3 regions of the Mesorhizobium sp. M0077 genome follow, and region 3 is predicted to be linked to each of the others. Evidence: predicted binding sites of a transcription regulator. Region 3 holds the regulator's gene; each other region holds the start of a gene.
What was found. Region 3 encodes LexA, which represses DNA repair genes until DNA is damaged. Its sites were predicted from a motif close to TGTTCNNNNTGTGTTCNG; they were not measured.

Region 1 (5,031 bases), on a different contig from region 3:
GCAGCCGGTAAAACCCTTTCGCCAGCACCATGCCGGCGACCGGCTGGGCGACGATGAAGACCGTCATCATCGCCCATTGCGGGTGGTCGAGTTTCAACGAGTAAGCAGCGAGAAGCGCGATCAGACCGGCCGAAACCGTGCGCAGGGCGAAAATCCAATCCGAGCGCGTCGGCTGCGTCAGGCCCGCCAAACTGGTTTCGAAGTCGCTCTTCAGCCGCGCCCAGATCACAAGCTGGTCTCCGTATCGGAAGCGCAGGCTAGAGCAATTGCAGGAAAAGTGTGAAACGGTTTTCCGCCCGGAACTGCGTCAAAACAAAGAGTCGGCCGGCGCTCAGATATCCAGCACTTCCGTCGCGGCGAATTCGGCGCGTTCTTGGATGAAGCGGAAGCGGGCTTCCGGCTTGGTGCCCATCAGCGCGTCGACCGCATCCTTGGTCGCCGCCACGGCGTCGATGACATCGACCCTGAGCAGCGTGCGCTTCCTCGGGTCCATGGTGGTTTCCTTGAGCTGCGCGGCCATCATTTCGCCCAAGCCCTTGAAACGGCCGATCTCGACTTTGGCGCGGCCGGTGAATTCGGTGCGCAACAGCTCGTCCTTGTGCGCATCGTCCCTGGCATAGGCAACCTTGCCGCCTTGCCGGATCGAATAGAGCGGCGGCACGGCCAGATAGAGATGGCCGCCATTCACCAGGTTCGGCATTTCCTGGTAGAAGAAGGTGATCAGCAGCGAGGCTATGTGAGCGCCGTCGACGTCGGCGTCGGTCATGATGATCACGCGGTCGTAGCGCAAATCCTCATCGCGGTATTTCGAGCGCGTGCCGCAACCGAGCGCCTGAATCAGGTCCGAAATCTGCTGGTTGGCGGCGAGCTTGTCGTTGCCGGCGCTGGCGACGTTGAGGATTTTTCCGCGCAGCGGCAGCACCGCCTGGCTGGCGCGGTCCCGCGCCTGCTTGGCCGAGCCGCCGGCCGAGTCGCCTTCGACGATGAACAATTCGGCGCCCGCGGCGGCATTCTGCGTGCAGTCGGCGAGCTTGCCGGGAAGGCGCAGCTTGCGCACCGCGCTCTTGCGCGACACTTCCTTTTCCTGGCGCCGGCGCACCCGCTCGTCGGCGCGCGCAATCACCCATTCCAGCAGCTTGGAGGCTTCCTGCGGATTGTCGGCCAGCCAGTGGTCGAACGGATCGCGGATGGCGGTCTCGACAATGCGAATGGCTTCAATCGTTGCCAGCCTGTCCTTGGTCTGGCCGACGAATTCCGGCTCGCGGATGAAAACCGACAGCATGCCGGCCGCCGAGATCATGACGTCTTCGGAGGTGACGATCGAGGCGCGCTTGTTGCCGACCAAGTCGGCATAGGCGCGAAGCCCGCGCGTCAGCACATTGCGAAAGCCGGCCTCATGCGTGCCGCCTTCGCCGGTCGGGATGGTGTTGCAGTAGGAGTTGACGAAGCCGTCACCGCCGAACCAGGTCACCGCCCATTCCAGCGAACCGTGGCCGCCCTGCTTCTCGCTCTTGCCGGCGAAGATTTCGCGGGTCACCTGGAAATCATCGCCGAGCGATGCCTTGAGATAGTCCTTCAAGCCGCCGGGGAAATGGAACTCCGCCTTGGCCGGCGTCTGGTCCTTTTCCTTGATCAGCGATGGGTCGCAGCTCCAGCGGATCTCGACGCCGCCGAACAGATAGGCTTTCGAGCGGGTCATGCGATAGAGCCGTGCCGGCTCGAAGGCGGCGCCCTTGCCGAAAATCTGCTCGTCGGGATGGAAGCGGATTTTGGTGCCGCGCCGGTTGTGCACTTCGCCGAGCTGCTCCAGCCCACTCACCGGAACGCCGCGCGAGAACCTTTGGCGGTAAAGCTGGCGACCGCGCGCGACTTCGACTTCGAGATGGTCCGACAGCGCATTGACGACCGAGACGCCGACACCGTGCAGACCGCCGGAGGTTTCATAGACCTTGCTATCGAACTTGCCGCCCGAATGCAGCGTCGTCATGATGACTTCGAGCGCCGGCTTCTTGAATTTCGGATGCGGATCGACCGGGATGCCGCGGCCATTGTCGGTAACGGTCAGAAACCCGTCGGCCGACAGCTCGACATCGATGAAGGTGGCATGGCCGGCGACCGCCTCGTCCATCGAATTGTCGATGACCTCGGCGAACAGATGGTGCATCGCCTTGTCGTCGGTGCCGCCAATATACATGCCGGGACGGCGCCGCACCGGCTCCAGCCCCTCCAGCACCTCGATGTCGGCGGCGCTATAGCCCTCGCTGCCGTCCTTGGTCGCGGCAGGACGCTTCGTGGCCTGCACCAGCGGGTCGGCCGGGCGCGAAGGTGTCCGAGCCGGTGGGGGCTGCTTTTCCAGATTGCCGAAAAGATCGTTGTTGTCGTCCATGCCTGCCATAGAATCCGGTGCCGCGAATCACCCGTCGATACTGCCACGCTTTTCGGCGCCAAGCGACGGAAGTTCCTGTTACGTTCGGGGATTAAACCCTTCTTATCCTAAAACCTTTCGATAACCAAGCCGGCGGAAATAGGTCCGTGCGGGGCGGCCGCGATTCCTGAATCTTTAACAAAGCGGCCTAGCGTCGCCTCAACAAAACAAAAGACCACGAATGTCAGGGGTTGGTTGTGAGGGGCAAGGCCATAACGATGATTGGCATCGCTGCCGTCTTCGGCGCGATTTCAATCTTTGCCGCGGATTTCTGGGTGAAAAGCCAGGCCAAGGCCGATGCCGAAGAGAAAACGGCGTCGATCCCGGCGCCCGCAGCCCCCAAGGTCGTCTTCAAGACCATCGTGGTGGCCAACGCGCCGCTGCGTTACGGCATGGAGCTTGACCGGGCGCAGCTCAGCGAAATCCCATGGTCCGAGGATTCGGTGCCGCAGGGCGCGTTCACCACAGTCAATGCATTGCTCGCCGAAGGCAGCCGCGTGGTATTGTCGCCAATCGAGATCAACGAGCCGGTGCTGATCAGCAAATTGTCGGGGCCGAACGGCCGCGCGACGCTGTCCAACATGATGACGCCCGGCATGCGGGCGGTGACCATCCGCACAGACGAGATCGCCGGCGTCGGCGGCTTCGTCATGCCGGGCGACCGGGTCGACGTGGTGCTGACACGCGATGCGGGCGAAATCCAGGAAGTGGCCAAGAACGCGCAGGGCGCTGCCGGATCGACCGTTACCTCCGAGATCGTCGTCTCCGACGCCAAGGTGCTGACCGTCGGACAGGGCGCCGACGAGCGCCAGACCACGCCGCAGATCGCCAATTCCGTGACCATCGAGGTGACGACCGAAGGCGCGCAGAAAGTGGCGCTTGCCCGCACCGTCGGCACCTTGTCGCTGTCGCTCCGCTCGGCCGCCGACGGTGGTGCCGCCAAGGACGGCGTCACCACCATCTCGTCCTTCGGCGGATCGGTCGCCTCCGGCGTCCAGGCCGCTGCCGGCGCGCTGTTCACTGCCGCGACCAAGGAGCCTGAGAAGCCGAAATTCAAGACGATCATCGTGACGCGCGGCACGCAGGTCGAAGAATACCAGGTTCCTGCGCGGGACCAGCAATAACTGCCGGTGGGGACCGGGCGAAGGACGGGACAGATGTCGGGACTTCATGCATTTCAGACGACGAAAGGGCTGCGCCCAATGCGGGCGCTTGCGGTGGGGGCTTGCCTTGCCGCGGCCGTAATGCTCGGCCTCAGCGCGCCAGCGAAGGCCGACAACGATATAGTCCATGTCTCGTCGACAACGAATGCGTCGATCAAGGTGGCCAAGGGCAAGCCGAAGACGGTCATGACCAATGCCGCCTTCTACCAGATCGTCATCGGCGATCCGGAGATCGCCAACGTCAATCCGCTGACCGACAAATCCTTCTATGTGCTGGGCAACAATCTCGGCACCACCGGCATCGCGCTGTTCGACGAGAACAAGCAGCTGGTCGGCACCGTAGACATCGAGGTGACGCTGGACACCGACCAGCTGGCCAGCACCATTCGCGCCAGCGTGCCGGACGCCAAGATCAAGGTCGGCTCGGCCAATGGCCGCGTCGTGCTGTCGGGCGAGGCCGATGACGCGGTCGCCGCCGAGAAGGCAAGCAAGATCGCCAGCCGCTTCTCCGGCAATGAGGAAGTGATCAATTCGGTCAACATCTCGTCCTCGCAGCAGGTTCAGCTCAACGTCCGCTTCGTCGAGATCAATCGCCAGGCCGGACAGGATCTCGGCGCCAAATACAGCGCCAATTTTGCTTACGGCATTGGCGGGCGCGATGTCACCATCGAGCCGGGCTCGGTGCCGGGAGCCGGCAATGGCGAGATCATCGGCCGGCTGCTGTCCAACGGCCTGTCGATCGACGTCGCCATCAAGGCGCTGGAGGAACGTGGCCTTGCCCGGCGGCTGGCAGAGCCGAACCTGATCGCCCGCTCGGGCCAGACGGCAAGCTTCCTCGCCGGCGGCGAGTTCCCGATCCCGGTCTCCGAGGACAATGGCAAGATTTCCGTCAGCTACAAGAAATACGGCGTCAGCCTCGACTTCACGCCGACGGTTCTCAAGGACGGGCTGGTCAGCCTCGACATCGCGCCGGAAGTGTCCTCGATCGATGCTTCGGCCTCCTACAATATCGGCAATATCTCGGTGCCGGGCTTTATCGTGCGCCGCGCCAGGACATCGGTCGACCTGAAGAACGGCCAGAGCTTCATGATCGCCGGCCTGCTGCAGTCACAGAACGACATCACCACGTCGCGTCTTCCCGGCCTCGGCAAGCTGCCGGTGCTCGGCTCGCTGTTCTCCTCCAAATCATATCAGCGGCGCGAGACCGATCTGGTGATCATCGTCACCCCCTATCTGGTCAAGCCGGTCGATCCGTCGAAGAAGCTGCTCGAGCCGACCGACGGCACGCAGCCGGCCAGCAATGTCGACTATTTCCTAAACAACACCGAGGAAGTGAAATCATCCGACGCCAATCGTGCAGTGGCAATGGCCAGCGGCAGTACGGCACAGCCGGCCGCGGTCACCACCGTCGGGCATTTCCTCGACCTGCCGAAGGATTGAAGC
Region 2 (5,031 bases), on a different contig from region 3:
TCGCGCATCACCTTGGCGACGATCGAGGCGGCGGCGATCGATTGCGAGCGCTGGTCGCCCTTGATCAGCGCGCGGCCTTCGCAGAGGAGGCCCGGCGGCACATCGCGGCCATCGGCCAGCGCCAGCTTCGCCTGGATCGGCAGGCCGGCAAGGGCGCGGCGCATGGCTTCCAGGCTGGCCTTGAGGATGTTGCTGCCGTCAATGCCTTCGGCGCTGACCGAGGCCATCGACACGCCGAGCGCTGACCCCAGGATTTTCAGGAACAGCGCCTCGCGCTGCAAATGGTTGAGCCGTTTGGAATCGTCGAGCCCGTCGGGAATGTTGGCGGGATCGAGGATCACGGCCGCCGCCACCACCGGCCCGGCCAGCGGACCGCGGCCGGCCTCGTCCATGCCTGCCACCGGCCACAGGCCTTCCGCCATCGCCTTCGTCTCGAAGGAGAAGTCGGGCTTTTCGACGATTTCGAAAAGAAGCGGAGAATCGGAACGTGCGCGAGCCATGTTGCGGCGAGGTTCGCATCGGCTCCGATTCTCCGCAAGTCCCTCCAAGGTCGAGTGGGGCAAGACCGGGAGGGCACCGTCTGCAGGCCGGGGGACAGGCCGGACGGGATTCTTGGGTCGCCTGACAGCCACGAGGGCAGGGCAGGCGCTACTCTCAGAGCAGCATCAGCTGCTCGGTCGCCTTGGCGGCGGCGACAAACTGGTCGGTTCGGAGCGTGCGCCGCTCGGCGTTGAGGCCGAGCCGCTTGGCCGTGATCTCGAAGCGCCGGCCGATCTGCCAGGCATAGGGGCCGGCGCCTTTCATCCGCTTGCCCCATTCCGAATCATAGTCCTTGCCGTCGCGCATCGAACGGATCAGCGACATCACGTGCCGATAGCGGTCGGGATAATGGCGCAGCAGCCAGTCCTTGAAGATCGGCGCCACCTCGAGCGGCAGGCGCAGGATGACATAGCCGGCCTCGCGGGCGCCTGCGGCGCGTGCCGAATCGAGGATGCGCTCCATCTCCTGGTCGGTCAGGCCGGGAATGATCGGCGCCACCATGACAGAGGCCGGAATGCCGGCATCGGAAAGCTGCCGGATCGCCTCAAGCCGCTTGGTCGGCGTCGACGCGCGTGGCTCCATGGTGCGCGCCAGCATGCGGTCCATCGTTGTCACCGACAGCGCCACCTTGGCCAAGCCCCGTTCGGCCATGCGCGACAAGATGTCGATGTCGCGCGTCACCAGATGGGATTTGGTGACGATGCCGACCGGATGGCCGCGCGCCTCCAGCACTTCGAGGATCTCGCGCATAACCCGGTATTGTTTCTCGATCGGCTGGTAGGGATCGGTGTTGGTGCCGATCGCGATGGTGCGCGGCTGATAGCCATCCTTCGACAGTTCCTTGTCGAGCAGCCGCGCCGCATCCGGCTTGGCAAACAGCTTCGCTTCGAAATCCAGCCCCGGCGACAGGCCCATGAAGGAATGCGTCGGCCGGGCGAAACAATAGACGCAGCCATGCTCGCAGCCGCGATAGGGGTTGATCGAGCGGTCGAAGGAAATGTCGGGCGATTCGTTGCGGGTGATGATGGTGCGCGGCTTCTCGACCTGCACTTCGGTCTTGAACGGCGGCAATTCCTCCAGCGAATTCCAGCCGTCGTCGAACACATCCCGGCTGACCGGCTCGAACCGGCCGGACGGGTTGATGCCCGCGGAACGGCCGCGGTTGCGATCCGGACGGACGCGCATGCCGCTCTGTTCGATCATCGCATTGGCCATCTCGGCTCGCCCTGCTCCGAAAGCAGCAATGTCCGCACGCACGATATGTTCCATTTTGGCCCTTTCCCAAGGACTGTCGGCTGGCTGTCGAATCGCTCTGTTCATGAAAATAATCCTATTTCGCTGATGAGAACAAAGCAAGAACTTTTTCGTTGGGCCATGCAAAACTGGCGCTGCGCCGGGCTTTCCGCTATTCGGCTAAAAATGCTCAGCGTTCTCATCGAAACCCGGGATGACGAAGAAGGCCTTGCCCGCACGCTCGCCTCGTTGATCGGCGGCGCGGTCGAGGGCGTGGTGCGCGATGTCATCGTCTGCGACACCGGCTCGACCGACCAGACGCATCGGGTTGCCGATCATGCCGGCTGCCACTTCGTGGCCGGCGGCATTGCCGCGGGAATCAGGCAGGCGAAGGGTGACTGGCTGCTGTTTCTGGAACCCGGCGCAAGGCTGGCGGAGGGCTGGATCGACGACGTTGTCGCTCACACGGCGCGGCAAACCATGCCGGCGCGCTTTTCCCGTGCGCGCGGCAGCCGCACGCCGTTCCTGTCACGGGTGTTTTCGGGCAACCGGGCGCTGGCCGAAGGGCTGGTCATCAGCAAGCGCCAGGCCGCTGCCCTGTCGAAGAACGCGCACAGCGCCGAAGCCCTTGCGCGCGGTCTCGCCACCAGGCGGCTCGACGCCGAAATCTGGCTGGCGCCGAAGAAGTGATGTTTCTCCCTTTTCCCGTTCCCAGGGAGAAGGGTGCCCGAAGGGCGGATGAGGGGCAGCGTCGGCGTCTCATCCGCATTGGCACGGTCGCAGCACCATCCCTCTTTTTCGCCGCAAAAACCTATTGTGCATTGCACAAAAGCTGACGCGGGATTAGCATTCCGTTGATGCGGGATATCGGGGTTTGGGTAGTGCCGGAGCGGTAAGCAAGCGCCGCGTCGTCGTTGCTGCCGTTCATATCTGAGGACCCCGATGAACCTTTCGTCCCCTGACAAATCCGGCGCCCCCAGTCTGGAAGCCATTGCCCGCAACGGCAGCCTGCTCCGCCGCATTGCGGTGCGTATCCCGACCTATCTGTCCGACCTGCGCGAAAATCCCGCATGGCTGCCGATGTTCGTGCTTGCCCGCACCATGCCGGCGCGCAAACTGCACTGGCTTGGCGCCAAAGCCGCGCGCCCCGCGCAGAGTGCCGGAGCGACGATGTTCAGGGGCGTCGACCTCAAGTCGATCGTCGCGGCGCTGCGCGCCGATGGCCTGTTCTCCGGACTGGTCCTTCCGCAGGCAATCCACGAAGAGATCGCCAGCTTTGCTCAGAGCACGCCGTGCTTCGGCAATTTCGACCGCCGGCTCGAATTCATGCCCGGAGAACACGCAGAAGCCGAGAAGCGGTTCGGCCGCTCTTTGCTCAGCGGACACTATTTCGAGCGCATCCTCGGCTGCAAGGCGGCACTCGCCATCCAGAACGACCCGCTGCTGCTCGACATCGCCCAGCACTATCTGGGCGGGCAGGCAAAGCTGATCACCACGCGTGTCTGGTGGAGCTTTCCGACCGGCGAGGCTTCCGACGCCGACAAGAACCTTGCCTCGCTCGGCAAATATCATTTCGATCTCGACGACTGGCGGATGCTGAAATTCTTCTTCTATCTCAAGCCCTGCGATGCCGGCACCGGCCCGCATGTCTATGTCAAAGCCAGCCACAACAGGCGCAGCCTCAAGCACCAGCTGACGCTGCTGGTCGGCCATCCGGCGCAAGACGTGCTCAAGGTCTATGGCGACGACAGCCCGGTCACGCTGACCGGCGAGGCCGGCCTCGGCTTCGTCGAGGACCCGTTCGGCTTCCACATGGGCACCGTGCCGTCCACCACGCCACGGCTGATGATGGAGGTCGGCTTCGGCGTCTCGCCGCCCTCGCGCCGCCGCTTCCACGGCGAGCCGGTCATCCGCTGACGCCGGAGCGGATCTCGACCGGCATCCAGCGCGCTTGCCGCCGGGCAATGCGACCCTCTTTGTTCTCGGCATCATAGTCCATTGGGACCGGCTCGCGGTTGAACCGCGGCCGGTCATCCAGCGCATTGACGATGACGATCGCTCTCGGTTCGCCGTCGGTGGTCACAGCAGCGACATAGACGCCGCAGTCCCGGCAGATGAGATAATCGGCGGTGCGCAATCCGAACCGGTATCGGTGCAGCCGCGCCTCGTCCTCGACCGAGACGATCAATCGGCCCTGCGGATCGGCAGCGGCGCGCGAACCATGCCGGACACAGAACGCGCACTGGCAGGCGCGGATCTCCACCTCGGCCGGCTCGATTCCCGTTTCGAACGTCAGGTGGATGTTGCCGCAATGGCAGCCGCCGCGGTGCGCGCTCATTGGATCTCTTCCGTCTTGACTTGGCGACAGACTATCCGCCCGACGACCCGGAGGAAATGACCTCTCGAAGGCGCAGCCGCCATTCTGCCTGACAAAGGCAGCACTTGGCCGGCTTTGCCTTGGTTTACGAGGCGGCCTTGCCGCGCCGCAAATGCTCGTCCAGGCGCGGCATGATCTCGACGAAGTTGCAGGGCATGTGGCGGTAGTCGAGCTGCGGTTTCAGGATGCCGTCCCAGGCGTCCCTGCAGGCGCCGGGCGAGCCCGGCAGCACGAAGACGAAGGTGGCGTTGACGACGCCGCCCGTCGCCCGACTCTGCACTGTCGAGGTGCCGATCTTGTCGTAGGAAATGCGGTGGAACACTTCGGAAAAGCCATCCATGCGCTTCTCGAAGATCGGCTCCAGCGCCTCCGGCGTCACGTCGCGGCCGGTAAAACCGGTGCCGCCGGTGGTGATGACGACATCGATGTCTTCGTCGCGCGACCAGCCCAGCACCTTGTCGCGGATTTTCTCCCGGTCGTCGGTGACGATGTCGCGCGCGGCCAGGACATGGCCGGCCTCGACGATGCGATCGGCCAGCGTCCGCCCTGATTTGTCGTCGGCAAGGCTGCGCGTATCGGACACCGTCAGCACCGCGATGCGCACCGGGATGAAGGGGCGGCTTTCGTCAATTTTGGTCATCGGCCCCCTCTGAAGCGATGCTTCGTGTCGCGGCGACAAACCACTCCGGTTCGCGGCTGCGGATCTCGGCGGCGGCGCGCTTGGCGACATTGCCGGTCTCGAACAGTCCGAAGCATGTCGCGCCGGAGCCCGACATGCGCGAGAATCCAGATCCGGCCCTGTTCAGCAGGGAAAGCGCTCGGCCGATGGGCGGCTGGATCGCCTGCGCCGCCGGTTCGAGATCGTTGCGGGTGATCTCCAG
Region 3 (5,031 bases):
CCATGCGGGTGGAGGAACGACACCTGGCTGCCGCGCTGGCTGCCGTCGCGAGGACTTTCCAGTTCAAGCCCGTAGGCGCCGCATCTGGCTTCGACGAGCTGGATAAACAGGTCGGTCAGCGCGATGCTTTTTCTGCGCACCGCCGCCATGTCGACGTCGTTCCAGATATCGAGCGCGCCTTTGAGCGCCCGCATCGACAGCACCGGCTGCGTTCCGCACAGGAAGCGGCGGATCCCGCTCCCAACGGCAAAGCCCTGCTCGAAGGCAAACGGCCGCGCATGGCCCCACCAGCCGCTGAGCGGCTGCCTGATGTCACCATGGTGGCGCTCGGCCGCGTAGATGAAGGCCGGCGAGCCCGGGCCGCCATTGAGGTATTTGTAGGTGCAGCCGACAGCGAAATCGGCATTGGCACGGTCGAGTTCGACCGGCAAGGCACCGGCGGTGTGGCAGAGATCCCAGATGATCAGCGCGCCGGCGTCATGTGCCTTGCGCGTCAGCGCCGCCATGTCGCGCAACTGGCCGGATTTGTAGTTGACGTGGTTGACCAGGATGACGGCAACGCTGTCGTCGATCAGATCCTCGATTGCGGCCGCGTCGACGCCCTCCAGCCGCAGCCGCGTTCCCGGCCGGGTCGAGGCGACGCCTTCGGCCATGTAGAGGTCGGTCGGGAAACTGTCGCCCTCGGCAACGATGACCGACCGATTCGGCCGCATGCCGAGCGCGGCGTGCAGCAGCTTGTAGATGTTGATCGAGGTTGTGTCGCAGACCACCGTCTGCCCGTCAGCCGCGCCGATCAGTCGTCCGAGCTGATCTCCCAGTTCCACCGGCATGTTGAACCAGCCAGCCGTGTTCCAGGCGCGAATGAGGTCGTGCGCCCATTCCTGCGTGGCGGCCTGTTGCAATTCGCTGAAGACGGCTGGTGACGCGGCACCCAGCGAATTGCCGTCGAGATAAATCACGCCTTGCGGCAAGACAAAGCGTTCACGCATGGAGCGCAGCGGATCGGCGGCATCCATTGCTTCGATTGTAGCGAGATCGGGTGTCGTGCTCATGATCCGGCGCCCCTCCATGGACAAACGCGCGCGGCGGAGCCTGCCGCCCAAACATGCCGGCGATCTTGAGTGGTCGCCCTTGAGCTGTCAAACATTATATATAATTCACCCATTGAAAGGCTTTGATATATAATGATCCGCCGAGCGTTTATGTCTGATGGATCACGATGCTGGATGACGAGCAGACCTCGAAGACGGAAGTGGCCTATCGCCTGCTCAGGCGCGATATTCTTGCGACCCGGCTGGCGCCTGCCGCGCCGTTGAAGCTGAGCACGCTGCGCAACACCTACGGCATCGGCTGGACGCCGTTGCGCGAGGCGCTGTCGCGGCTGGAGGCGGAACGGCTTGTGACCGCCATCAGCAACCGCGGGTTTGCGGTCGCTCCCGTCTCTCGGGCGGAGCTCGAGGATTTGGCGCGTGCGCGGCTGGTGGTCGAACTGCCCCTGCTGGTGGAATCGATCGAGAAGGGCGACCGTGAGTGGGAAGACGCGGTCGTTGCCGCCCACTATCGTCTCTCACGGTGCGGGTCTGTTCTCGACGATCCATCGGATGATGCGGTCGACGGGTGGTACGAAAAACACGATGCCTTCCATGCGGCGCTGCTCAGTGCCGCGACATCCAGCTGGCTGCTGCGCTTCAATGCAACGATTTCCGACCAATTGCATCGCCATCACCGCTTTCTGGGTCTGGCCCCGACGCTGCGCGCCGCCGCCGGCCGCACGGATGGACACCGGAAGGCCGTGGCGGCCCTGCGCGACGCCGTGGCGATCGAACACCATACCGCCCTGATGGAAGCGGCCCTCGATCGCGACGTCGAACGTGCGAAAACTCTGATGACCGCTCACATCGGCTACACGCTGCAGGTCTATGCCCAGAGCGAACCCGGCGCGGATGCTGCGCAGCCCCGTCCGAAAGGGAAGCGGCGATCATAGCCGACGACGCAGGGCACTTTGTCTTCGTTTCACCGCGTTGCCGGCCAACGACTACGAGCGCCGCTCGCGGTGCCGAACGTTACGCTGAACAAAACGTCAACACATTCATTAAACTTTAAAAGGTTGCGGAACACAACTGGAACAGATAGTGTTTGTTCTGGGTTTGTTTTTTCTGATTCTGGTTTCAGAACCCTTGGGGGCCGCGATGCTGACGCGCAAACAACATGAGCTTCTGATGTTCATCCATGAACGCCTGAAGGAGAGCGGAATCCCGCCGTCCTTCGACGAGATGAAGGAAGCGCTCGACCTCGCCTCCAAGTCCGGCATCCACCGACTGATCACAGCGCTTGAGGAGCGCGGTTTCATTCGCCGGCTGCCGAACCGGGCGCGCGCGCTGGAAGTGCTGCGGCTACCCGACTCGATCGCGCCAGGCCTCAACGCGGCGAGGAAGTTTTCACCGAGCGTCATTCAGGGCAGTCTTGGTCAAGCCGGCCAAGGGCAAGGCGGCCAGGGACAAGGCGGGATGGGCCAAGGCGGTCTCGGCCGCCAGATCAAGCCGGGCTCGCCGTCGCGTTCGATGTCTGCCGGCAATGACGATGCCGTTTCCTCGATTTCAATCCCGGTGATGGGACGCATCGCCGCCGGCGTGCCGATCGACGCCATCCAGCATCAGACCCATTCGATCTCGGTGCCGCCCGACATGATCATGGGCGGCGAACACTACGCGCTCGAGGTCAAGGGCGATTCGATGATCGAAGCCGGCATTTTCGACGGCGATACGGTCATCATCCGCAATGCCGACACTGCCAGCCCCGGCGAGATCGTGGTGGCGTTGGTCGACGACGAGGAAGCGACCCTGAAACGCTTCCGCCGCAAGGGCGCCTCGATCGCGCTGGAAGCCGCAAACCCGGCCTACGAAACCCGCATCTTCGGCCCCGACAGGGTCAAGGTGCAAGGCAAGCTGGTGGGGCTGATCAGGCGTTACTGAGCCGGCTTAGGTTTGTACTTTTCACGCTGCTTGTAGGGCGGCAGGCCTCGGGCTTCGCGTGAGAAGCGGCGCTGCTCGTGCCAGGGGCGATAAGGCTTGTCGACGGCGAAGTGGATCGTTGGCGCTATCGCTGCCGATTGTGGATCGAAGAAGACGGCGGCGCTGCCGTCGCGGGCGAGTTGTTTCTTCGTCACGACCAAGACCAGCGGGTCGCGGCACGGATTGTAGGCGGTGGCGTCATCGATGACGATCAGGCTCGCGAAGGCACAGGCCGGCCGCGCCGTCTTGCGGTCTTTCGCAAGCGCTACAATGGCTCCGGAAGGGTGCCGGGCGATACAGAGATCGCCGGTGCAATAGAAGGGCGAGCCGGGCGGCAGATCGAGCGGATCGAGATCGAACCGCGTATCTGTTGCCTCGAAAATCTCAGGTGGGATAATGGTTTCGGCCCGCAGCGCCCGTTTCCAATTGTCCGTGGTGAATTCGTTGGAGCGTTCGCGGTTGAGGGCGAGTTCGCCGCCACCGATCGGCATGGCCACCAGATGCGCATCCTCGGATATGAGCACGTCGGGCGTAAGCACCTGCGGCACCGTCAACAGGCCGGCCAGCGCGAAAGGCACGGCCGCCAGCCTGAGCCAGGTGGTGGCCATGGTGGCGATGACGAGGGCGACCGTCACCAGCAGCACCGAGCGGATGGAAATCAACCCGACGGCATCGACCGGCGAGCGCTCGGAAATCCAGGCCGATATGGCGATCATCGCCGTCAGGCCTTTGCCCATCACATAGAGGAACGGTCCGTCGGCGCCGAACGGCATCGCCAGCGCGCTGAGCACGGCAAACGGCATGACGATCAACGATACAATCGGCATCACGGCCAGATTGGCGATCAGGCTGAGCGGCGACACACGCTGAAAATGCCAGATGGCGAACAGCAAGGTTGCACTGCCGGCGATGATCGAGGTCATGGCGAGGCCGCCCATGGCCAGCGCGAATTTTCGCGACAGGAAGCCGACGAAGGAGCGCTTTGCCGGTGGCGTTCTCACCTTGTCGGCGCGGTAATCGGCCCAGCCGGCATAGGCGCCGACAAGGGCGGCAGTGGCGGCAAACGACATCTGGAAGCTGGGACCGACCACCTCGTGCGGCGACACCAGGATGACGGCCATGGCGGAGATCGCCAGATTGCGCATGGTGAGTGCGGCGCGATCAAACAGCACGGCGACAAGCATGACCGCCAGCATGATGAAACTGCGCTCGGCAGCCACCACGATGCCTGAAATGACGAGATAGGCGGCGATGGAGACGAGTGCTGCCACTGCTGCATATTTCTTCACCGGCCGGCGCGAGGAGAAATCCGGAAACAGCGCAAAGGCGCCGCGCAGCAACGCCATGATGGTGCCGGCAACCAGCGCCATATGCAGGCCGGAGATGGAGATGATGTGGTAGATGCCGGTGCGCCGCATCGCTTCGTTGACCTCGTCCGGGATGCCGGCGCGCACGCCGACAATCAGCGCCGCGGCAATCTCGCCTTCGGCGCCGCCGATCTTGCCCCTGATATGGTCGGCAATGTTTTCGCGCGCGTTCTCGATTGCCGAGGAAAGCCGCGCGGTCAGCGGCGGCGGTCCCTGCGTAGCAATGGTTTTCGGATTGCCGAGAAAGAAGCCGCTGCCGCCGATACCGGTGAAATAGCTGTCGAAGGAGAAATCGTAGCTCTCCGGCCGCACCGGACCGGTCGGCGGCAACAGCCTGGCATAGCCGGTGATCAGGGAGCCGGCGGTCATATCGGCGGGAACGGTCCGCGCCGAGAGCCTGACCCGCTCCGGGGCGTAGCGCAGCTTGGGGTAAGCGGTCGAAACCACGTCAAGCGTCAGCCTGATGCGCCCGCTCTCCATCTGTTCGAGACTGACGACGCGGCCGGTCAGCCGTGTCTGGATCTCGGAGCCGAGCATCTGCGTTCCGGCGCGCCAGGTCTCGACTTTGGCGGCGACGACGCCGAGCGCGCACAGCATCGCGGCCATGCAGAACAGATGCGTCCTCGGCCGAGGTCGCGTGGCGACAGCGCAAC

Region 1: the regulator LexA is predicted to act here: its motif matches at 2,457-2,474, upstream of parE (DNA topoisomerase IV subunit B).
Region 2: the regulator LexA is predicted to act here: its motif matches at 1,884-1,901, upstream of NKJ57_RS23885 (PA0069 family radical SAM protein).

What each region holds. Positions count from the first base shown of each region.
Region 1 covers NZ_JAMYUL010000006.1:94,364-99,394, reverse strand. Annotated here, with positions in the region: gene NKJ57_RS14490 (FUSC family protein) at 1-229, opposite strand, end outside; gene parE (DNA topoisomerase IV subunit B) at 332-2,386, opposite strand; gene cpaB (Flp pilus assembly protein CpaB) at 2,644-3,549, shown strand; gene NKJ57_RS14475 (type II and III secretion system protein family protein) at 3,628-5,028, shown strand.
Region 2 covers NZ_JAMYUL010000014.1:13,502-18,532, forward strand. Annotated here, with positions in the region: gene rnhB (ribonuclease HII) at 1-500, opposite strand, end outside; gene NKJ57_RS23885 (PA0069 family radical SAM protein) at 655-1,809, opposite strand; gene NKJ57_RS23890 (glycosyltransferase) at 1,960-2,463, shown strand; gene NKJ57_RS23895 (hypothetical protein) at 2,716-3,690, shown strand; gene NKJ57_RS23900 (GFA family protein) at 3,680-4,111, opposite strand; gene moaB (molybdenum cofactor biosynthesis protein B) at 4,236-4,790, opposite strand; gene NKJ57_RS23910 (4-(cytidine 5'-diphospho)-2-C-methyl-D-erythritol kinase) at 4,777-5,031, opposite strand, start outside.
Region 3 covers NZ_JAMYUL010000002.1:23,839-28,869, forward strand. Annotated here, with positions in the region: gene kynU (kynureninase) at 1-1,052, opposite strand, end outside; gene NKJ57_RS04275 (GntR family transcriptional regulator) at 1,220-1,984, shown strand; gene lexA (transcriptional repressor LexA) at 2,190-2,972, shown strand; gene NKJ57_RS04285 (ComEC/Rec2 family competence protein) at 2,966-5,031, opposite strand, start outside.